3 regions of the Synechococcus sp. TAK9802 genome follow, and region 3 is predicted to be linked to each of the others. Evidence: predicted binding sites of a transcription regulator. Region 3 holds the regulator's gene; each other region holds the start of a gene.
What was found. Region 3 encodes NtcA, which controls nitrogen genes in cyanobacteria. Its sites were predicted from a motif close to GTANCNNNNGNTAC; they were not measured.

Region 1: a site for NtcA is predicted at 3,146-3,159, ahead of glnA (type I glutamate--ammonia ligase). Genes of this name have one in related genera too.
Region 2: a site for NtcA is predicted at 4,253-4,266, ahead of SynTAK9802_RS12140 (circularly permuted type 2 ATP-grasp protein). Genes of this name have one in related genera too.

The regions. Positions count from the first base shown of each region.
Region 1 is NZ_CP047937.1:1,168,348-1,175,081, forward strand. Features, by position in the region: gene SynTAK9802_RS06745 (aminotransferase class V-fold PLP-dependent enzyme) at 1-686, opposite strand, end outside; gene SynTAK9802_RS06750 (nucleoside deaminase) at 727-1,230, shown strand; gene SynTAK9802_RS06755 (alanine--glyoxylate aminotransferase family protein) at 1,202-2,386, opposite strand; gene SynTAK9802_RS06760 (allophycocyanin subunit beta) at 2,494-3,018, opposite strand; gene glnA (type I glutamate--ammonia ligase) at 3,225-4,646, shown strand; gene SynTAK9802_RS06770 (class I SAM-dependent methyltransferase) at 4,761-5,834, shown strand; gene SynTAK9802_RS06775 (copper-binding protein) at 5,909-6,223, shown strand; gene SynTAK9802_RS06780 (hypothetical protein) at 6,237-6,506, opposite strand; gene SynTAK9802_RS06785 (DUF6439 family protein) at 6,556-6,734, shown strand, end outside.
Region 2 is NZ_CP047937.1:2,121,198-2,127,931, forward strand. Features, by position in the region: gene asnB (asparagine synthase (glutamine-hydrolyzing)) at 1-1,198, opposite strand, end outside; gene SynTAK9802_RS12130 (aspartate carbamoyltransferase) at 1,208-2,323, opposite strand; gene SynTAK9802_RS12700 (hypothetical protein) at 2,485-2,613, opposite strand; partial or broken gene SynTAK9802_RS12135 (sodium:solute symporter family protein) at 2,631-4,062, opposite strand; gene SynTAK9802_RS12140 (circularly permuted type 2 ATP-grasp protein) at 4,378-5,853, shown strand; gene SynTAK9802_RS12145 (alpha-E domain-containing protein) at 5,847-6,734, shown strand, end outside.
Region 3 is NZ_CP047937.1:242,924-249,657, forward strand. Features, by position in the region: gene pth (aminoacyl-tRNA hydrolase) at 1-7, shown strand, start outside; gene SynTAK9802_RS01255 (DUF3146 family protein) at 7-264, shown strand; gene SynTAK9802_RS01260 (resolvase) at 242-688, opposite strand; gene SynTAK9802_RS01265 (DUF3084 domain-containing protein) at 685-1,836, opposite strand; gene ntcA (global nitrogen regulator NtcA) at 1,864-2,580, opposite strand; gene rph (ribonuclease PH) at 2,639-3,382, opposite strand; gene SynTAK9802_RS01280 (cob(I)yrinic acid a,c-diamide adenosyltransferase) at 3,528-4,127, shown strand; gene dcd (dCTP deaminase) at 4,127-4,720, shown strand; gene thyX (FAD-dependent thymidylate synthase) at 4,731-5,453, opposite strand; gene SynTAK9802_RS01295 (thioredoxin domain-containing protein) at 5,498-6,073, opposite strand; gene SynTAK9802_RS12490 (hypothetical protein) at 6,137-6,640, shown strand.

The sequences.
Region 1 (6,734 bases), 930 kb from region 3:
TCCGCTTGCAGAGCTCTCAAACGCTTGGCCAAAGCCTCGAGGCAAAGGCCACCATCCGCGGCCACGGGCAGCGTCTGAAGGGCATCATCCGCCAGCCCCATCACCTTTGCCGCCTTGTTGATCGAGACGTGAGCGTCTTGGCTGCAAAGCAGCACAGGATCCCGATGGCTGGCCTTCAACGCCGCCCGTGCGGCCACCAGGGCCATGAGATTGCTCAGGGTCCCGCCGCTGGCCAGTACCCCTCCGGAACCGGCGGGCAAGCCAATCCTGTGGCAGAACCAGCGGCAGAGGTCATGTTCCAGGCCGGTCAGACCAGGCGAAAGCTCCTCGGCCAGGAGGTTGTTGTTGAGACCTGCACAGACCAATTCCGCCGCAATCGACGCGGTCAGCGGGGGCGGATCGAGATGGGCGAGGGCACCGGGATGGGACGGCTGATACGCCCCATCCATCACCTGCTGAAGATCACTGAGCAGCGATTCAACGCTGGCCCCTTCAAGCCCTGGTGCCACGTCAGGCAAGGGCCGCATGACGGGGACCGGGCTTGATCGATCAGCGGAGCCGATCCAACGGCAGAGCAGATCCGAACTGCGATGCAGGAAGTTCTTCAGCACCGGGTCTTCGGCCGAGGGGATGGCGAACGGAGCAAGCCGATCCGGTGGGTGCTGAGACTCGGAACAGGCTTGCAACGGAGACCCGTGAACTGCACCGATCTTCGCGTCTCGTGGGATGGTGCTCAAAGGACAACGTGGAACAGCAGTGGATCAGCGGGATGAGTTCACTCGCTGGATGGATGTTCTGCTCCAGCGCGCGGAGGAGGCTGGAGCAGAAGGAGAAGTTCCTGTGGCCGCAGTGATCCTGGATGCACAGGGCCTGGCCATCGGCCATGGACGGAACAGGCGACAGAACGACAGGGATCCCCTCGGGCATGCCGAACTTGTGGCCTTGCAACAGGCAGCGATCGTTCAGAACGACTGGAGATTCAACAGCTGCACCCTGATCGTCACCCTCGAACCCTGCCCCATGTGTGCGGGGGCCTTGGTGCAGGCCCGCATGGGAACCGTGATTTTTGCGGCGTCAGATCCCAAGCGCGGTGGCCTGGGGGGAAGCCTGGACCTCTCCACCCATGCCAGTGCACATCACCACATGAACGTGATTCAGGGCGTGCGTGAACCCGAGGCGAGGGAGCAGCTGGAACGCTGGTTCAGGCGGCGGCGGCGACGGAACCGCTGAAGCGAGGCAGCTCTGTCTCGAACAGGTTGAGCAGACGGTTCACGTTTTCAGGGGTGGAGTTGTACCCCATCAGGCCGATGCGCCAGATTTTGCCGGCCAGGCTGCCGAGTCCACCACCAACTTCAATGCCGTGGTTGTTGAGCAGGTGCTGACTGAAGGCCTTGCCATCCACACCTTCAGGAATACGAACTGTGGTGAGGGTGGGCAGTCGGCGCTCGGCCGGCACATGCATCGAAAGGCCGAGACTTTCCAGCCCGTTCCAGAGCATCTCCGCATTGCTGCGATGGCGTGCCCAGGCCTGGTCGAGACCTTCTTCAGCCAGGAGACGCAGGGCCTCACGCATGCCGAAATTCATGTTGACCGGCGCGGTGTGGTGATAGACGCGGTCGCTGCCCCAGTACTGGTTCAGCAAGGAGACGTCCAGATACCAGTTGGGCACCTTGCCTTGACGGGCTGTCATCTTGGCCTCAGCACGAGGGCCCATGGTGAAGGGTCCGAGACCGGGAGGGCAGCTCAGGCCCTTCTGGCTGCAGCTGTAGGCGAGATCGACTTTCCACTCATCGATGTATAGCGGAACGCCCCCCAGAGAGGTGACGGTGTCGAGCAGCAGAAGGCAGTCATGCTTCCGGCAGAGGTCGCCGATGCCCTCCATGGGTTGGCAGACACCCGTTGAGGTTTCTGCATGGACCATCGCCAGGATGGCGGGCTTGTGCTCAATCAGTGCAGCTTCCAGCTCATCGAGGGAAAACCACTCACCCCAGGGCTTTTCAATGGTTTTCACCTCAGCGCGATAGCGGCCGGCCATGTCAGCCAGTCGCAGGCCGAAGTATCCCTTCACCGCCACCAAAACGGTGTCTCCAGGCTCGACGGTGTTGGCAATGGTTGCCTCCATGGCAGCACTGCCGGTGCCGCTCATCGGAAGCGTGAGGCGGTTGTCGGTCTGCCAGGCGTAACGCAGCAGTTCCTGCACTTCGCCCATCAGATCCACATAGAGAGGATCAAGGTGACCAATCGGGGTTCGCGACAGAGCCTTCAGAACTGTTGGATGGGCGTTGGAGGGGCCTGGTCCAAGCAGGAGGCGGTCGGGTGTGCCGATCGGTGCAAAGGCTTTGCGGTGACGATCGTCAACAGAGAGGAGTGAGTTCGTCGTCGCCAAAGCCCTGTTTATTGGTTCGAATGTTGAGCCTACGCAGTCACGCCCCTTGGAAGGGGTAAGGGAGGCTTGATTGCAATCTGTTCAGATCTTGCGTTGAGCGTGCTGGATCAGCGCTGGCGCACATTGGTTTCACCCAGGCCCTTGGCCAGGTGATCGAACGGCTGAAGAACGGTGGCGAGCTGATCGGATGCAGCACCGTTGGCCAGAAGCATCTCGGAAACAACCTCTCCCAGCAAAACGATGCTGCGGACCGTTGGGCCGGTGGGAACGCCGAGACTCTTGTAGGTGTCGTCGAGTCCGTTCAGCACACGCTCATTGAGGATCGTGGAGTCACCTGCCACGAGGGCGTAGCTGGCGTAACGCAGGAAATAATCCATATCCCGCAGGCAGGCGGCGAGCCGACGGGTGGTGTAGGCGTTGCCGCCAGGCAGCAAAAGGTCGGGTTCATCCCGGAACAGGCGCTGGCTGGCCTCACGCACAATCTCGGCCGAGGATCCGTTGATCAGCTCTACGGCCTGAATCCGCAGCGCGGATTCATCCAGATACACATTGATGCTGTCGATCGCCGGGCGGTCGAAATAGCGACCCAGCTGGTCGTAACGACCGATCAGACCGCTGATTGCATCGCGCATGTCCCTGAATCTCCAGAGGATCCCCAGCGGAAGCTAACACCGTTGAGGCGGGCAGATCCTTTGGCATGCCTGCATTTCAGCCAAGTTGACAGAAACGGTTACGCAGTCGCCTTCCAGCAGCCGAAACGTACCCCTTGATACAAAATGGTGTCTTGTGGCTGTATACGGTCACATCACTGCACAATTCAGTCGAGCAGTCCCTTCTTATGTCGAAATCCCCCCAGGACGTCCTGCGCCAGATCAAGGACGAAGGCATCGAACTGATCGACCTCAAATTCACCGATCTGCACGGCAAGTGGCAGCACCTGACGGTGTGCACCGATCTGCTGGAGGAAGAATCCTTCACTGAGGGCCTCGCTTTTGACGGCTCATCCATCCGCGGCTGGAAAGGCATCCAGGCCTCCGACATGGCCATGGTGCCGGACGCCAACACGGCTTGGGTGGACCCCTTCTACCGGCACAAAACCCTGAGCATGATCTGCTCGATTCAGGAGCCACGCACCGGCCAGCCCTACGAGCGCTGCCCCCGTGCCCTGGCCCAGCGGGCACTCAATCATCTGGCCAGCACCGGCCTGGCCGACATGGCCTTCTTCGGTCCTGAGCCGGAGTTCTTCCTCTTCGACGACGTCCGCTACAACTCGGCTGAAGGGGGATCCTTCTACAGCGTCGACACGATCGAAGCGGGCTGGAACACCGGACGGATCGAAGAAGGCGGCAACCTCGCCTACAAGATTCAGGAGAAGGAGGGCTACTTCCCTGTCGCTCCCAACGACACCGCCCAGGACATCCGCTCCGAGATGCTCCTGCTGATGGGTCAGCTGGGCATTCCCACCGAGAAGCACCACCACGAGGTGGCAGGCGCGGGTCAGCACGAACTCGGCATGAAATTTGCTGAGCTGATCCAGGCCGCCGACAACGTGATGACGTACAAGTACGTCGTGCGCAACGTGGCCAAGAAGTACGGCAAGACGGCCACCTTCATGCCCAAGCCGGTCTTCAACGACAACGGCTCCGGCATGCACGTGCACCAGAGCCTCTGGAAAGGCGGTCAGCCCCTGTTCTTCGGCGAAGGCACCTACGCCAACCTCTCGCAGACGGCCCGCTGGTACATCGGTGGCATCCTCAAGCACGCCCCCGCCTTCCTGGCCTTCACCAACCCCACCACCAACAGCTACAAGCGTCTGGTGCCCGGTTTCGAAGCCCCGGTGAACCTCGTCTACTCCGAGGGCAACCGCTCTGCCGCCGTGCGGATCCCGCTCACCGGCCCGAGCCCGAAGGCCAAGCGCCTCGAGTTCCGCTCCGGCGATGCCCTCGCCAACCCCTATCTGGCCTTCAGCGCCATGATGATGGCTGGTCTGGACGGCATCAAGAACCAGATCGATCCAGGCGATGGCGAAGATCGCGACCTGTTCGAACTTCCGGCTGAAGAGCTCTCGAAGATCGCCACGGTTCCTGCATCCCTCAACGGTGCCCTGGAAGCGTTGAATGCCGATCGTGGCTTCCTCACCGCTGGCGGTGTGTTCAGCGACGACTTCATCGACAACTGGATCGACCTGAAGTACGAGGAGGTACAACAGCTGCGCCAGCGGCCTCACCCCCACGAATTCACCATGTACTACGACGCTTGATCAGCGCCCGTGCATCCCACGACCCGCCTCCAAGGAGGCGGGTTTTTTTGTGGTCAGCTGGCCACGCGATTGCGCGCCTCATTCGTTGGAATGGTTTCGTTGTCTGAATCCGCGATGGCGTCAACGCCCCTGAGCAAGCTTGCGTACCAAACGCTTCAGCAAGGCAAAAGCATCGCGGGCCTGGCCCACAAGGAGCTGAGCACCAAGCTGATGGAGCTGTTGGCGCCGGATGCGGTGCCGAAAACGGAGCCCGTGTCCGCCGAAGTTCTTGGAGAGCTGCAGCTGGATATGAAGAAACTCCAGGAACAGGACTGGCAGGACGCCGAACAGGGGATCTACCCCGAGCAGTTGTTGTTTGATGCACCCTGGCTCGACTGGGTCAGCCGCTACCCGCAGGTTTGGATGGATCTTCCTTCCACCTGGGATCGACGCCGCGAGCGCAATGTGCGGGATCTGCCCAAGGAAACCGAAAAAGCGCTCTACCCCGAGTACTACCTCCAGAATTTTCACCATCAAACCGACGGCTACCTGAGTGACCACTCGGCTGGTCTTTACGACCTGCAGGTGGAGATCCTCTTCAATGGCACCGCCGATGCCATGCGACGCAGGGTTTTGGCTCCCCTGAAACGCGGCTTGAAGCACTTTGCAGACCGTGCTCCGGGTTCCCTCAAGATTCTCGATGTGGCCACCGGCACCGGCCGGACTCTGCAGCAGATCCGCGCCGCCGTTCCCCACGCGCAACTGATCGGGACCGATCTCTCCGAGTCGTACCTTCGTCAGGCCAACCGCTGGCTGAATGACGGCGATGCATCGCTGGTTCAGCTGATCCGTGCCAACGGAGAATCACTGCCCTTGGCTGATGAATCGGTTCAGGCCGTCACCAGTGTGTTCCTGCTGCATGAACTTCCGGCGGACGCCCGCCAAAACGTGCTCAACGAGGCCTGGCGGGTGCTGGAACCCGGTGGTGTGTTCGTGCTTGCCGACTCTGTGCAGATGGCCGATTCAGCCAAGTTCGCCTCCGTGATGGAGAACTTCAGGCGCGTCTTCCATGAGCCCTACTACCGCGACTACATCGGCGACGACATCGACGCCCGCCTCTCAGCTGCAGGGTTCGAAGGCATCACCGCGGAAACCCACTTCATGACGCGGGTCTGGTCGGCACGCAAACCCATCGTAGAGGCCAGCTAAGGGGATTCCCTAACAGCGTCCCTTGCACGAACGGCTGCGAGCCATAGGGTGTGCTGAATCCCGAAGGGAACGTCATGACCAATCCCTTCCGGCTGCGTTGGCTTCAGGGCTGGACATTCCAGGTGGTGCTGATGGAAGGCCATGTGCAGGTCGAAGCCCATGGGTTCGGCATCTGCCTGCGCACTGCAGTGATGCCTGGGGAAAGTCCTCAGGCTGCAGCCGATCGTTTGGTGTTGTCTGAAGATCGCCGCAGGCGAGCCCTGCACAATGCCTGGCTTCGCGGTCAGGACATGGCACAGCCCGCGGGGGTTACACCCACGAAGGAATCAGCACCGGCCTCGAATTCGCTGGTGGTGGTTGGCCAAGCCCATCGCCAACGAGTGGCCTGATCTTCTGGTGCGTTCAAAGCTGCGCCAGCAGCCAGGCCAAGGCAAAGCCTGCTCCACCGAAGCGTAAGGATCTCCAGAAGCGCTCTCCAGACACGGGGGAGACGGTCCAGCCCACAGGCCGTTGCGTGATCAGATTCGCACCAAGTTTGCGGCGCTGCAGCCATCGCCGCGCCGCAACACCCGACCGGGCATGGGCCTGACATTGCCCTTGCAACACCAGCCGTGAGGCATGGTGCAACCAACGCAGTTCACGAACGCGTCGTTGGCCTTTGCGCTGTTCCACGCCATTGCACCCACATCAACCGAAACTAGATCGATCTGATGATTCAGGGATGACTTCACCTGACGCTCCATGGCCCGACTCCGCTACAGCCAAAGCGGAAGAACTGCACCAGTTGCTCCGCATCGGCGATCGCGAATGGCATCAGCTGAAGAGCAACCGACAGCGGCGTGGAGCTGAGTTACTAGCAGCAGCGATGGTGCAACTGCTCCGCCAAGGGGACAGCGCCGA
Region 2 (6,734 bases), 310 kb from region 3:
GGTCATCCAGACCATGGAGGAACATGTCGCGGCGAAAGGCGGGATAGCCGCCAAACAGCTCATCTGAGCCTTCGCCAGTCATCACCACCTTGTAATCCACGTCGTTGACGTGACGGCTCATCAAGAACTTGGCCACCGCCAAGGTGTTGTAGATCGTTCGCTCCGCATGCCAGATGGTGCGCTCCATGTGGCCATAGAGCTCCTGACCCGAGAGACGCATCAGATCCTGCTCAGCGCCGGTGGCTTCGGCCATCTCACGAGCAATCGGCGACTCGTCGTAACGGGCGTCGTCAAAGCCGATCGTGAACGCCTTCACCGGTGCCTGGCTCACGGCTGAGGCCAAGCCAAGGATCGAACAGCTGTCGATGCCGCCAGAGAGGTAACAACCCACGGGCACATCGGCCACCATGCGCAGTTCAACGGCCTCCAGCAGTGCCGCACGAACGGCAGCGATGTGGTCGGCTTCGGTTCGCTTGGGGTCCCGCTCGTCCTTGCGCGGAAAGTCGACGTCCCAGTAGGTGGACTCCGACACCTCCAGATGGCCATTCACCCGTTGCACCTTGAGCACATGGCCGGGCTTCACCTGATGCACCCCGGCGAAGGCTGTGGTGCCGGGAACCATGGTCTGCATCAACTGGTGGAACAGACCCTCCGAGGTGAAGCGTCGCTCCACCGCCGGATGGGCGAACAGCACCTTCAATTCGGAACCGAACACCAGACCCTCAGGCGTCATCGCCCAGTACTGCGGTTTGATGCCGAAGCGATCCCGCACCAGGTAGAGGCAGTCTTCGGAGCGATCAAACAAGGCGAAGGCAAACTCACCCCGCAAGAGGGGCAAGGTCGCCTCCAAGCCCTGGCGTTGGTACAGCCGCAGCAGAATCTCGGAATCGCTCTTGCTGCTGAAGCGCACACCCTGGGCGGTGAGGTCAGCCCTGATCCGCTGGAAGTCGTAGAACTCACCGTTGTGGGCCATCAGCACCTCGCCGTCATCGGTGAGGAAGGGCTGCCGAGCCCGTGACTCATTCAGGTCAATGATCGAAAGGCGGGCATGGCAGAAGCCGACGCCGGCCTGATCGAGCACCTCAACCCCGAAGCCATCGGGCCCGCGATGGGCCTGAATCGCCGCCATGTTGACCAGCAGCTGGCGATCCACCGTCTGTTGACGGTCGGCATTGAAAACACCGCCAATTCCACACATCAGCCCACCTCAGATCACATCCATCACGCGTTCCGCCCGATCCACCATGCAGGTGAGCAGGGCCATCCGCAGGAACACAGCTCCCCTGGCCTGGCTGAAATACCAGTTGTGTGGCGTGTCATCCAGGCAGGTGCTGAGTTCCGCTCCCCGCGCCAAGGGATGGAGCACGATCGCTTCCGGTTTGAACGGCATGTCGCGGGTGAGGCGGAATCCTCCGCCGTGTACTTCATAGGAGTCGCCGACCCAGGCAATGGCATTGATGTAAACGACATCCAAGTCGGGCACTTCAGCCTGAAGATCGGTGCTGGAGCGCACCTTCATCCCACAAGCTTCAAGCTCCTCCAACTGTCCTGGGTCGAACAGCGGCTGATCCGGCTCCAACTCGGGGGCGTGAATCACCACCACCTCGTCCACGGTCTGCGGGAATTTGGCCAGGATCCTCAACAGGGAGCGAACCGTTCGCATCCGCGAAGGGATTCCGACGATCCCAATGCGAATCCGGTCAGCGGGTGCCACTTCAGCTTCAGCAAGCTTGGGGCGCCACTTGAAGATCGTGTACAGATCGGCCATCGCCTGGGTGGGATGCTCATCGATCCCATTTCCAGCGTTGATGATCGGGATCCGAAGGGTGGACGTCATCGCGTAAACGGCACCGGGATCGCTGTCCCGAAGCACCACACAATCGCCGTAGTTGTTGAACATATGGGCGACATCTTCGAGAGACTCGCCCTTGGCGATCCCTGTGGTGGCCCTATCGGTGATGTTGATGGAGGTACCGCCGAGTCGGTGCCAGGCACTGTCAAAGGACAGCCGGGTTCGCGTGCTTGGTTCGTAAAACGCGTTGATCAGAATCTTGCCGGTGAGCGGCGTGTTGTGACGGCAATAGCGATCTGGATTGCTCTCAAACTTCGCCGCCAGGCGAAACACCTGCAACAAAACCTCGGAGCGAAACGGTTGGATCGACACCACGTGCTGATCCACCAAATCCTTCAAAGGTTCAACATCTTCAGCAATGGCAGCCAGCAACTCCTGGGGTTGGTTCTGCCCGTAGACATCGGGCCCCATCGGCTCAAACCGAATCTGAACCGAAGACGCGTCTACAACTGCTGTTTTGGCCTGTGCCATAGCGGGATCGGATCAACACTCTGTTTGCCAAAACGAGTGCTGAAGCCAGGAACTACATCTTTTACCGGTAACAACAACCACACTGCTGCGTCCACGAAGAAGCAGCTTCTTAAGCAAAGATCCGGAAAGGATTGTGCTGGGGTGGACGGCTAAAGGAGACATCACCAAACCCGGCCATTGCGCCACTCCACCCACCAGATCAGCAGCAGCACGAGCACCGACAGCACCAGGGCGAACTGACTGGCCACAAGCAGAGCCTGAAAGCCAGACAGACCAACGAGGCCGGCCATTAAAGGAAGCGTTTGGATCATCCCTCCTCCTGCAACAAGGTGAAGTCGAAGCGTTCCGGCCAGAACCGACTGCCCATAAGCATCACAACCGCCGACACGGCCGCCGAAAACACCGCAGCGCAGTAGGGCGCGATCAGCACATAGGCGAGCAGGCCCACAACGCTGCCGGAAAGCATGGCCGCAATGGCAGCCGTGCGGTTGGCCGTGCGCCAGTAGAGGCCACACGCCACAGGCCAGACCGTGGAGGCCACCAGGGCACCGGTGAAGAAGAGCACCGACGCCAGCGAATCCAGCCGCGGCCAGGACAGCGCCAGGGTGATGACGGCCAATCCCACCACCATCAACCGCGCCGCCTGCTTGAGCTGCAGGTCGCTGGCCTGGGGCCTCAACAGGCGGAAGTACACATCCTCCGCCAACAGATCGGCGGTGGATGCCAGCAGGGAATCGAGGGTGGAGGTGAGCGAGGCAAACACCACCACAAACACCAAGGCTGCGCCACCCGCCCCGAGCAGATCAGCTGCCATCACAGGGAACACCATGTTCACCTGCTCGAGAGGCAACTCACGGGCCAGGGCCACCAGTCCGATGGAGCCCGTCACCATCGGCACGCTCATCCAGGCGATTCCCCCCAACACGAAGGAGGTCATCACCACCGAGCGCCGGCTGGCGAACACCCGGGACCACCAGATGTTGTTGTGAAACACCTCGCCCATCGAAAAGAGGGCGGAATTCCAGGCGATCAACAAGCCCGCCGGCAGCAGCAGATCAAGCCGATCGGGATGCCGGGCCAGCAAGGAGGCATGCACCTCAGGCATCGGGAATTGACGGAAGGCAAGCACCGCCACCACCGCCAGCAACACCATGATCAATAGCGACTGAATGAAATCGGTGCCGATCACAGCCCGCATTCCGCCGAACAGGGTGTAGACGGTGGCAACACCAATCACCACCACCATTCCCACGTGGTAATCGAAGCCTGAAAGGGCCTGCAGCAGCAGGCCAGCACCCATCGCCTGGGTCATCAGAAAGCCCAGGGTGTAGATCGCGGTGATCAACATGAACACCCACCAGGCCAGACGCCCGTAGCGCAGGCGAATGAAGTCGCCGCTGGTGCGCCCGTTGGGCATCAACTGCTTGATCCGCGAGGCCAGGGGGGGCGAACAGAATCAGGCCAAGCCCGGCCAGGGCATAGCTGAACATGCCCCAAAGGCCGGTTTTGTAGCCGAATTCAGGGGCGAGCAGGGTGGTGTTGCCGGTGACCCAAGAGGCCATCAACGTGGCCGTACTCAGGGCCAGCCCGATGTTGCGCCCCGCCAGCATGTAGTCGTCGGCATTGCCTTGACCGCGCCGGCCCCAGGCAATCCCCAGCGCCACCCACAGAACAGAGAACAGCACCACCAACGCCCAGGCGATCCCGGGCTGAAGGAAGGGAACCGAGTCAGCGGACATCCGTCGACCCCCTGCGATTCCAGTACAGGTGTCCGCGCAGAATCATCACCACCGTCGCCGCAGTCACAACGGCACCAAGGGCAAAGATCAGACGCGCCCAGAGCAATTCATCCAAGGCGAAGGGCGTTTGAACTCCAGAAACAGGTAAGCAAAAGAGGCTTCCCAGCTCCGGCTGTCGCCTTCGATTTAGGTGCCTTCGGATACCCAAACATCAGGCGATCAGCGCTCGGTCGCCTGAAATTGCGGAATGTGTAGCAACAACAACCCGAGGGGGGTTGGGGCGACGCGTTGGATGCCAAACCCCATTCCATCGGGATGTTTACCGACTACAAACCCACGGTCGGCTTCGACGAATATTTCTGCGGTGAAACAGCAAGGCCGCGTGACGACCTAGCCACGTTGCTCACATCACTGGGGCAGATGGGATTGCCCGAGCTCAACCGCAGCCATGCCTCAGCCAGCCAGCTGCTGCGTCGCCTCGGCGCCACCTTCCGCCTCAACGATTCCGGGCTCAAAGGCAGCGAACGAATTCTCCCCTTCGATCCCTTGCCTCGGCTGATCGGCCGCAGCGACTGGATCACCCTGGAGCGGGGATTGCTGCAACGCCTGGAAGCCATCGACTGCTTCCTCGCCGACATCTATGGCCCCCAGCAGATCCTCAACGACGGTGTGATCCCACGGGAAGACGTTGAGAGCTCCTCCGGTTGGCGACCTCAGATGCAGGGCATCAGCCTGCCCCTCAACCACTGGTGCCACATCTCCGGGCTCGACCTGATCCGCGACGGCCATGGCACCTGGCGGGTGCTGGAAGACAACCTGCGCTGCCCATCCGGTGTGGCCTACTTCCTCGAGAACCGTCGGGTGATGAAACGGTTATTCCCTGGCCTGTTCGAAGGCCGTGCCGTTCAACCGATCGACGACTATCCATCCCATCTGCTGCGCACCCTTCAGGACCTGGCGCCCTGGAGCGACACCCCCCGCGTGGCGATCCTGACGCCCGGGGTGTTCAACAGCGCCTATTTCGAACACAGCTACCTGGCCCAAGAAATGGGCATTCACTTGGTGGAGGGGCGCGATCTGGTGTGCGAAGACGGCCGGGTGTGGATGCGCAGCACCAACGGCCTCAAGCCCGTGGATGTGATCTACCGCCGCATCGACGATGATTTTCTTGATCCCACCGTGTTCCGCAAAGACTCGATGCTGGGGGTGCCGGGCCTGATCGATGTGCTGCGGCAAGGACGGGTCGCCATCGCCAACGCCCCTGGCACCGGCGTCGCCGACGACAAGCTGATCTACTCCCACGTGCCGGCGATGATCCGCTACTACCTCGATGAGGAGCCGATCATCGAGAACGTTCCCACCTATCTCTGTGCCCGACCGGACGACCAGCGCTACGTGCTCGAACACCTCGAGCAGCTGGTAGTGAAGTCGGTGGCGGAAGCTGGGGGCTACGGAATGCTGATCGGCCCCCAGGCCAGCCGATCGGAGCTGGCGGACTTCGACACGAAGATCCGTGCGAATCCCCGCAACTTCATCGCGCAGCCCACGCTGCAACTCTCCACCGTGCCGTCCCTCAGTGACGGTGAGCTCTACCCCTGCCACGTTGATCTGCGCCCTTACGTGCTGCGCGGCGCAAGCAGCTGGGTGAGTCCAGGTGGGCTGACGCGCGTGGCCCTCAAGCGGGGCTCGCTGGTGGTGAATTCGTCCCAGGGCGGCGGCTGCAAGGACACCTGGATCGTCGACGACCAACGGATGGCGACACCGCAACCCCAGGAGGCGGTGCCGTGCTGAGCCGCGTTGCCGATTCGCTCTACTGGATCAACCGCTATCTGGAACGCGCCGAAAACATCTCGCGCTTTCTGGAAGTGAGTGAGGCGATGGCGCTGGACTGTCCTCCGGGCAGCGCCGAACCGTGGCTGCCGCTGGTGGAGGTGACGGGGGATCGCCAGCGCTTCGATACGGCCTACCCCGATGCCACGCCCAAACAGGTGGTGCACTTCCTGCTGCGGGACCGCAGCAACCCCAACAGCATCGTGAGCTGCATTGCGGTGGCCCGGGAGAACGCACGACAGATCCGGGATGTAATCACCACGGAGATGTGGGAGCAGATCAATGATCTGCACTGGAGCCTGCAGGACGACGAAGACATCTGGCGCGAACCGGTGCAGGAACAACTGCGGATCATCCGCCGCGGCTGCCAGCTCGTGTACGGGATCACCGACACCACCCTGAGCCGCGATCTGAGCTGGCTGTTCAGCCAGCTGGGTCGTCTGATCGAACGCGCCGACAAAACCTCCCGCATCCTCGACGTCAAATACTTCCTGCTGCTGCCCTCCCCTGAGGAGGTGGGTGGCGTGCTGGACGAACTGCAGTGGATCACCCTGCTGCGCACAGCGGGCGCTTATCAGATGTACCGCCAAAGCATGCAGCAAGCGATCAGTCCTGCATCTGTGGCCCGCTTTTTGCTGCTGGATCCCAGCTTTCCTCGATCGGTGCGGTACTGCCTGCAGGGCATCAGCGACACCTTGCAACAGATCCAGCAGCTCCCGACCCAAGACACGCCGAATGACCTCGACTGTTTGCGCGGACAGCTCCTAGCCCGCTGGAGCTATGTGCGGATCGACAACCTGATCGAAGCCGGTCTGCATGAAGCCATTGACCAGCTTCAGCAG
Region 3 (6,734 bases):
CGACTGATGCCGGCACTTCCGGCGACAACGGCCCATTTGCGGGTGCTCCGCCAGTGTTTTCAAGCCAAGTGCGTGGAGGGTGAAGTTTCTGCTGGAGGGTTTGAGTGGCAGTTTTCCTGGGCCTTTGATCGCGGTGAACTGGTGGTGGAGCCATCCCTGGGACGTGCCCTGATCGAGGATGCCCTGCGGCGGTTTCTGGTGCGTTCTGATTACAGGCTGGAACCGGGGGGTGATTACACCTTCATGGTCCGGGCCAGGTTCTGAGCGAGAACGTGGGATCAGGCTCAGGCCATTTCAGGCGGCATTGCAGGTGCTCCTCAAGCATCACCAAAGCTGCAACAGCATCCAGATCCACCGGTGGAATGCGCAGTCCTGCCGGCAGCATCCGTCGCCAACCTCGAGCTGGCCACAGCGCCCAGTAACGCTGTCTCGCCCTCAGGGTTGTTCCCTGCTCTGGAACCACAGTGAGATGGCCCAGCCGTTCCAGTCGCTGGATCCATGCTCGGCTTCCCGTGCCATCGCCGATCAGGATGCGGTCGAGAGCTTGGTCTTGATTCCAGTGCTCCAGCCAGGGTTCGACGGCCTCCGGGGCCAGCACATGCCCTTCGCGCACGAGGCCGAGCTGAAGATCGGCCAGCACAAGACCACATTTGCAGCGGCCTGGATCGAGGACGGCCACCCGTTTCATGGGGAGGCCTGAATGGTGACGACGACAGGATCGGCACTGTCGCTGACCCCTGCGGAAATCACCTCCAAGACCACGCTTTGGCTGGGTCCTTTCATCAGGGTCTGGGCCAGTTGGGAGAGGGCTGATCCATCGAACTGAAGGCCTTCGCTCAGGGATCCCCGCCGCTGCACTTCGGCATAGGCCGAGGCCAGGAGCAGGTTCAATCGTGTGCGAATGCCCTCTGGAGTGCGTTCATCCGGTTGCAGTGTGGTGGTGGCCAGCAAGTCTCCGCGTTGGGTCACCGGCCGGTTCGGACGCACCTCGGGAAAGGCGTACACCGCTGTTTCACCTCGCAGCACATTGGTGGCTGAGCGCAGCGAGATCACCCAGGTCTCCGGTTTGCGGATGATGCTTTGCAGGCGTTCCACATCGCTGCGCGGAACGCGGATCAACTGGCGTTCGGGTGCTTCGCCAGGCCGCACTTTCCCGTAGGCGTTGAGATTGGCCTCCTGCAACAGCCTGTCGACAGCCTGTTTGGCCTGGTCCGGAGCATCCAGTCGAACCGTTGCTCTTGCCAAGGTCTGTCCGCTGCTGATCACCACAGATCCACGCCGCAAGGCGACCAGATTGCGTTCCAGTTCTTTGAGTTCCTGCTCACCGGCTCGGATGTGGCTGCGAACGCTGTTGAGTTCGGCTTCCGTGCGCTGGATGTCCGCATCGCGGGAGGTGATGTCCTGGCTGAGGCGTTCACGTTCGGCTTCGAGTTGGGCCAGCTCCTTCTGAAGAGGAGCCAGTTCGAGGCGCAGGGTGTTGGCCCGTTGCTGCGATTGCTCGAGCTCAATGGCGATCCGTTTGGTTTCTGTTTGGGTCTTGTCCCGTTCCCGCTCGGCTGCCTCCAGCTGCTGACGGCTGTCCTGGAGTTTCTCCTGCAGGGCATCCAGTTCAAACAGGCCCACCCGCAACTGCCGGCTCACCAGAAGCATCAGGCCAAGTGAGAGTGCGCTGATCAGGCTGCCGGTCAACACCGTGATCAAAACGGCGGTGCGCCGTGGGCGCATGCTGAACAAACTCAGTCGCGCTTTGCCGACGCGGCTGCCCAAGCGGTCGCCCAGGGTCGACAGCACGCCCCCGAGCAGCAACAGAACCAGGATCAGTGTCCAGCCGCTCATGGCTGCACAAGTCGGGCGATGGCAGGCCTAGCTGAAGCGTTTGGCCAGCGCGATCGGATCCAGAACCGTGATTTTCTTGCGGTCAATCTGAACCAGACCGGATTGACGCAAGTCTCCCAGCAGACGCGTGATTGTGACGCGTGTTGAGCCAATTGCTTCAGCGATGGCCTGATGGGACAGGCGCAGGTCGATGGTGATGCCCAGCTCATCTGCCACGCCGAAGTCCCTGCAAAGCACCAGCAGGAAGCTCACCAGCCGGGATGACATGTCCCGATGGGTGAGGGTTTCAATCATCGTCTCGGTCTGCAGAATCCGGCTGGAGAGACCCTGAAGCAAGCGCAGGCCAACGCTGGTGTCTGCTTCGATGGCGGCCTTCACGGAGGTCGCTGGTGCCGTCACCATTTCGACCCGAGTGAAGGCCACAGCGTGATAGAAGCGGTCGGACCGTTGACCTGTCAGCAGTGACAGCACCCCGAAGAGGCTGTTCTCGCGGAGCAGGGCCACGGTGATCTCTTCTCCCGATTCGTAGACGCGGGACAGACGAACGGCTCCCCGGCGGATCAGATACACCCGTTCTGCGGGATCTCCGGGGAAAAAGATGGTCTTGTTGCGATCCACCAGTTCACTGCTGGCGCCATCGAGATCTCTGATGATCTCCAGCAGGGAGCGGTTGGCGGGCTCTGCGCTGGGAGCTGGAGCCACCATCTGCGGGGCGTATCGGCTGAAACCTCGGCTACTGGTCATGACAACCCCCTGGTGTGGCGAAGTTACGGAGCCGGCGGTGGCCGCCATGTAGCGGTTATTACGTAACGCTGCTGTGCTCGTTGAAGGCCTGGCGTTGCGCCTGCATCAGGGATGTCAATCCCGGCTCTGCTAAATCCAGCAGCTCATTGAGTTGGCTGCGACTGAAGGGCGCACCCTCCGCAGTCCCCTGGATTTCCAGCAGACGGCCATCGCCGGACTGCACAACGTTCAGGTCCACCTCGGCTCGGCTGTCTTCGCTGTAGTCCAGATCCAGCAAGGCCTGGCCATCAACCAAGCCAACGGATACAGCCGCCACCTGATCGATCAGGGGTGATTGCTCCAGCACTCCCTGGTCCACCAGGGATCGGCAGGCTTGGTCCAGGGCGAGCCAAGCCCCGGTGATCGAGGCCGTCCGGGTGCCGGCGTCCGCTTGGATCACGTCGCAGTCGATCAGCAAGGTGCGCTCCCCTAGGCGCTCCATGTCGATCACGGCGCGCAGGCTTCGGCCGATCAGCCGCTGAATTTCCTGGGTGCGACCCGAGAGTTTCATCAGCTCCCGTGATTGCCGCTGTGGGGTGGATCCGGGCAGCAACCGGTATTCGGCGCTGAGCCATCCCAATCCTTCTCCCTCGCGCCAGCGGGGAACCTTGTCCTCCAAGCAAACGCTGCAGAGAACAGCGGTTCGGCCGGTGTGAACCACAAGGGAGCTCAAGGCAAACCCCATGGGATTCCAGGTCACCGAGAACGGTCGCAACTGCTGCGGGCGACGGCCATCAGTGCGTTGTTCAGGGGATTGGCTCATCGGTGGTGTGCAGTTCGTCAAGCCTCGCAGGCGGTTGGTTCTCGCCCTGTCCAAACACCATGGGTGGTGTCAATGCCCTTGTGGAATGTGATCTCGCCGCTACATTCAAGGTCTTGCCGGGGTCGCCCGGACAGATGCTTCCGTGATGACCACAAGCCTCGCCGACCCCCAATCCTTCCAAAATTCCCTGGATCGGGATCAGCAGGCCTTGCATCGGGCGGGCCTGAGGCCCTTGCCTGCCGTCACTGATCCGCCACCCCTACATCTGGCGGCTCCCGAAGGGCAGCTGCAAGTGCATACGGCGCCTTATCGAGGCAGTTTCGCCAGTGTTCTCAGCCAGGCCATGCGAGCTGCCGGCTTGGGCAGTCGTGTTCTGATCAGTCAGTTCCTCAAAGGGGGCGTGCAGCAGGGACCGGCCGGCCGGGTGCAGCTCTGTGGAGGCCTCGTCTGGCTGCGGCCGGAAGTGCCCCTCTGCCTCCCCTCTCCGGGGCATCCCGGCGGTGCCGAGGCGGTGGCTGAGGTTTGGTCCATCTGCCGCCAGCATCTGATCCAGGGAGATCTCGACCAGCTGGTATTGGATGAACTCGGCCTTGCCGTGGCCTTCGGATACCTGGATGAGGCGGACGTGATTGCAGCCCTTGAGCAGCGGCCCGCTTCGATGGATGTGATCATCACTGGACCTGCCATCCCCGCCGGTGTGGTGGAGATGGCAGATCAAGTCACGGAGTTGCGCCGAGGTTTCTGATGCTCAAGTGCGATCGCTGGATCACTGAACAGGCCGGGCAGGGAATGATCGAGCCATTCCAGAGCGGTTTGGTCCGTCACCTGGAGCCGGAGCAGAAGCTGCGGCCAGTTCTGAGTTTTGGTTGCTCCTCCTACGGCTACGACCTACGCCTTTCCCCCCAGGAATTTCTGATCTTCCGGCATGTTCCAGGCACGGTTATGAACCCCAAGCGGTTCAACCCGGCCAACCTGGAACCCACTCCCCTTCATGAGGATGAAGACGGGCGTTACTTCATTCTCCCGGCCCATTCCTATGGCCTCGGTGTGGCCCTGGAGAAGTTGCGGGTTCCCCCCAACATCACCGTGATCTGCTTGGGCAAGAGCACTTATGCCCGCCTTGGAATCATCGTGAACACCACCCCGGCAGAAGCGAGCTGGGAGGGTCACCTCACCCTTGAATTCAGCAACAGTTCCGGTGCTGACTGCCGTATCTATGCCGATGAGGGCATCTGTCAGCTGCTGTTTTTTGAGGGTGATCCCTGCTCGACCACCTATAGCGATCGACAAGGCAAGTACCAGCACCAACCGGAACGGGTGACGCTGGCCAAGGTTTAGTGCTCTCTGTTTAGGGGGCCAAACGCGCCCGGTGCAGCCTGCTTTTTTCGTACCAGGCTGCAAATTCAGGGGCCCACTCCACCATGTGGGGCCACATCAGATCACAGAGCTGGCGGATCTCCAGCTGGGCATCGAGCTTGGCCCGCAGATCCATGAAGTGCAGGAACGCCCGCAGGCTGAAGCTCACCACAAAATGCTGGCGGTAGTCGAAGGGAAGGATGCCGCGGGCGTGCTCCTCGGCGAAGCCCGCCCTGAGCAGATCCCTGTAGCGCTCGGCGGCGCTCCGGCAGAGATCAAGATCCTGTTGGCGTAGTGCTTCGGTGTAGGCGTATTTCTTGCCCTTCCGATCGCTGTACTCGCCGATGGGCCGCAGATAGAACACCTCTTCCAGCTCAAGGGCTCCATCCGCTGCACGGCAGATGCGTTCACCGGTGTAACGCATCGACTGCACATCGAAGCTCACCCCAACCCGGTGGGTGCGGGCCTGCTGCATCACCGAGTGCGGGAACCAGCCCACGTTCAGCACGATCTGCGCATGCTCCATCGGGCCGTAGTGGCCTCGTTCTCCAGACAGCAGGCGTTTCACACAGATCTCTCCAGCCCGCTGCTCATCGGGCCAGTTGGCACGATCTCCGGCCACGAATCCTTCGCTGTAGTCCTGATGCATGGCGGCGTATACGCATTGCTGCGGGTTCGGCGTAGCTGCGATCAGATCGACCCGAAAGCGGTCCATGGGAGCGTCAGAGTGACGAGTTGTGGTGATCATGGCGAGGCGTGTCAACCATGGCTGCGGGGCCCCGCGTTGGCTGGGCTCGAGGCCCCTGCCATCGCGTTGTTCGCGGAGGGGGGCGTCAGCAGCTGGCTGATGTTGCCGACGCCAGGCAAGGCCGGCAACGGCTGATTTTCAAGCAGTGCTGTGGTGAGTAGCTGGAGTTCCTCAGCGCTGCGCAAGCCGAGGGATCGCCCCTTGGCTTCCCCCTCAGCGTTGAACAGGTTCAACTGGGGAATGCCGTTGACGTCGTAGCGATCAACCAGATCTTGCCAACGGGGATTGTCGACGTTGACCAGAACAACATCGAGTCGATCGCGCGATTGCTTCTCCAAAGCCAGCATCGCAGGGGCCATCTCTCTGCAGACCTGGCACCAATCGGCGTAGAACTCGATCAGCGTTGGGCGTCCGTTGGTTAACGCTGTTTGTGGGTCGAGGGATCGTCTCGCCAGCTGCTCCATCGGGCTTTCGCTCTGAATGCCACCGCGTAGGACAACCAGGCCAATGGCCAGAGCCACCGCAATCAGCACCAGCACCCATCGCTGCGCTGTGCCCAGGGGCGAAGACTCCGGGGTGCCTGTCATCGCACGTCAACCGCAGCGATCACTCTGGCAGCACCTTTGAAAGGCCGCCGCTACCTTGACGCTATGCCAATTCTGCGACTGCTGAGCCTTCCGGTTCGGGCGCCGTTGCTGACGGTGCTGTTTCTCGTTGCGGTTGTGCTCGGCAACCATTGGCAAATTGTTCAGCCCTCCTTTACGTCTCTCTATGGCGTGAGTGCGGCCTGGTTCTGGGGTCTCGTGTTGCTGCAGACGCAGGTGGTTGTCGTCTTCTGCACCATGCCCGATCTGCTGTTGCGCCAGGTGTCGTTGCTGATGGCATCGAGCCGGGTGATGACGTTGGTGGTCACGCTGCTGTTGGTGATCACCGGTGGCATCTACCTGCTGAAGCTCAATGTGCTCACCGACGTGTTGATCTTGGCCTCAGCCGTGCTGTTGGCCAGGCTCGATCTCATCCGCATCGGTGTTCTGCCCGCCGCTGGGATCTGCCTGCTTCTGATGAGTTTGGTCGTGATCGCTGGCATCATCGCCGGCACGCTTCTGCCCCACCCCAGCGCCAGTCTCTTTGCAGAAGGGTTTATTGCCGCCTAGGTAGCCGAGCAGATTGTCCAGCACTTTCTTGGTGTAGAAGCGTGTTTCCGGGTAAGGAATGCGTTCAACCCAGAGCGCATCGTCGTCTTGATCC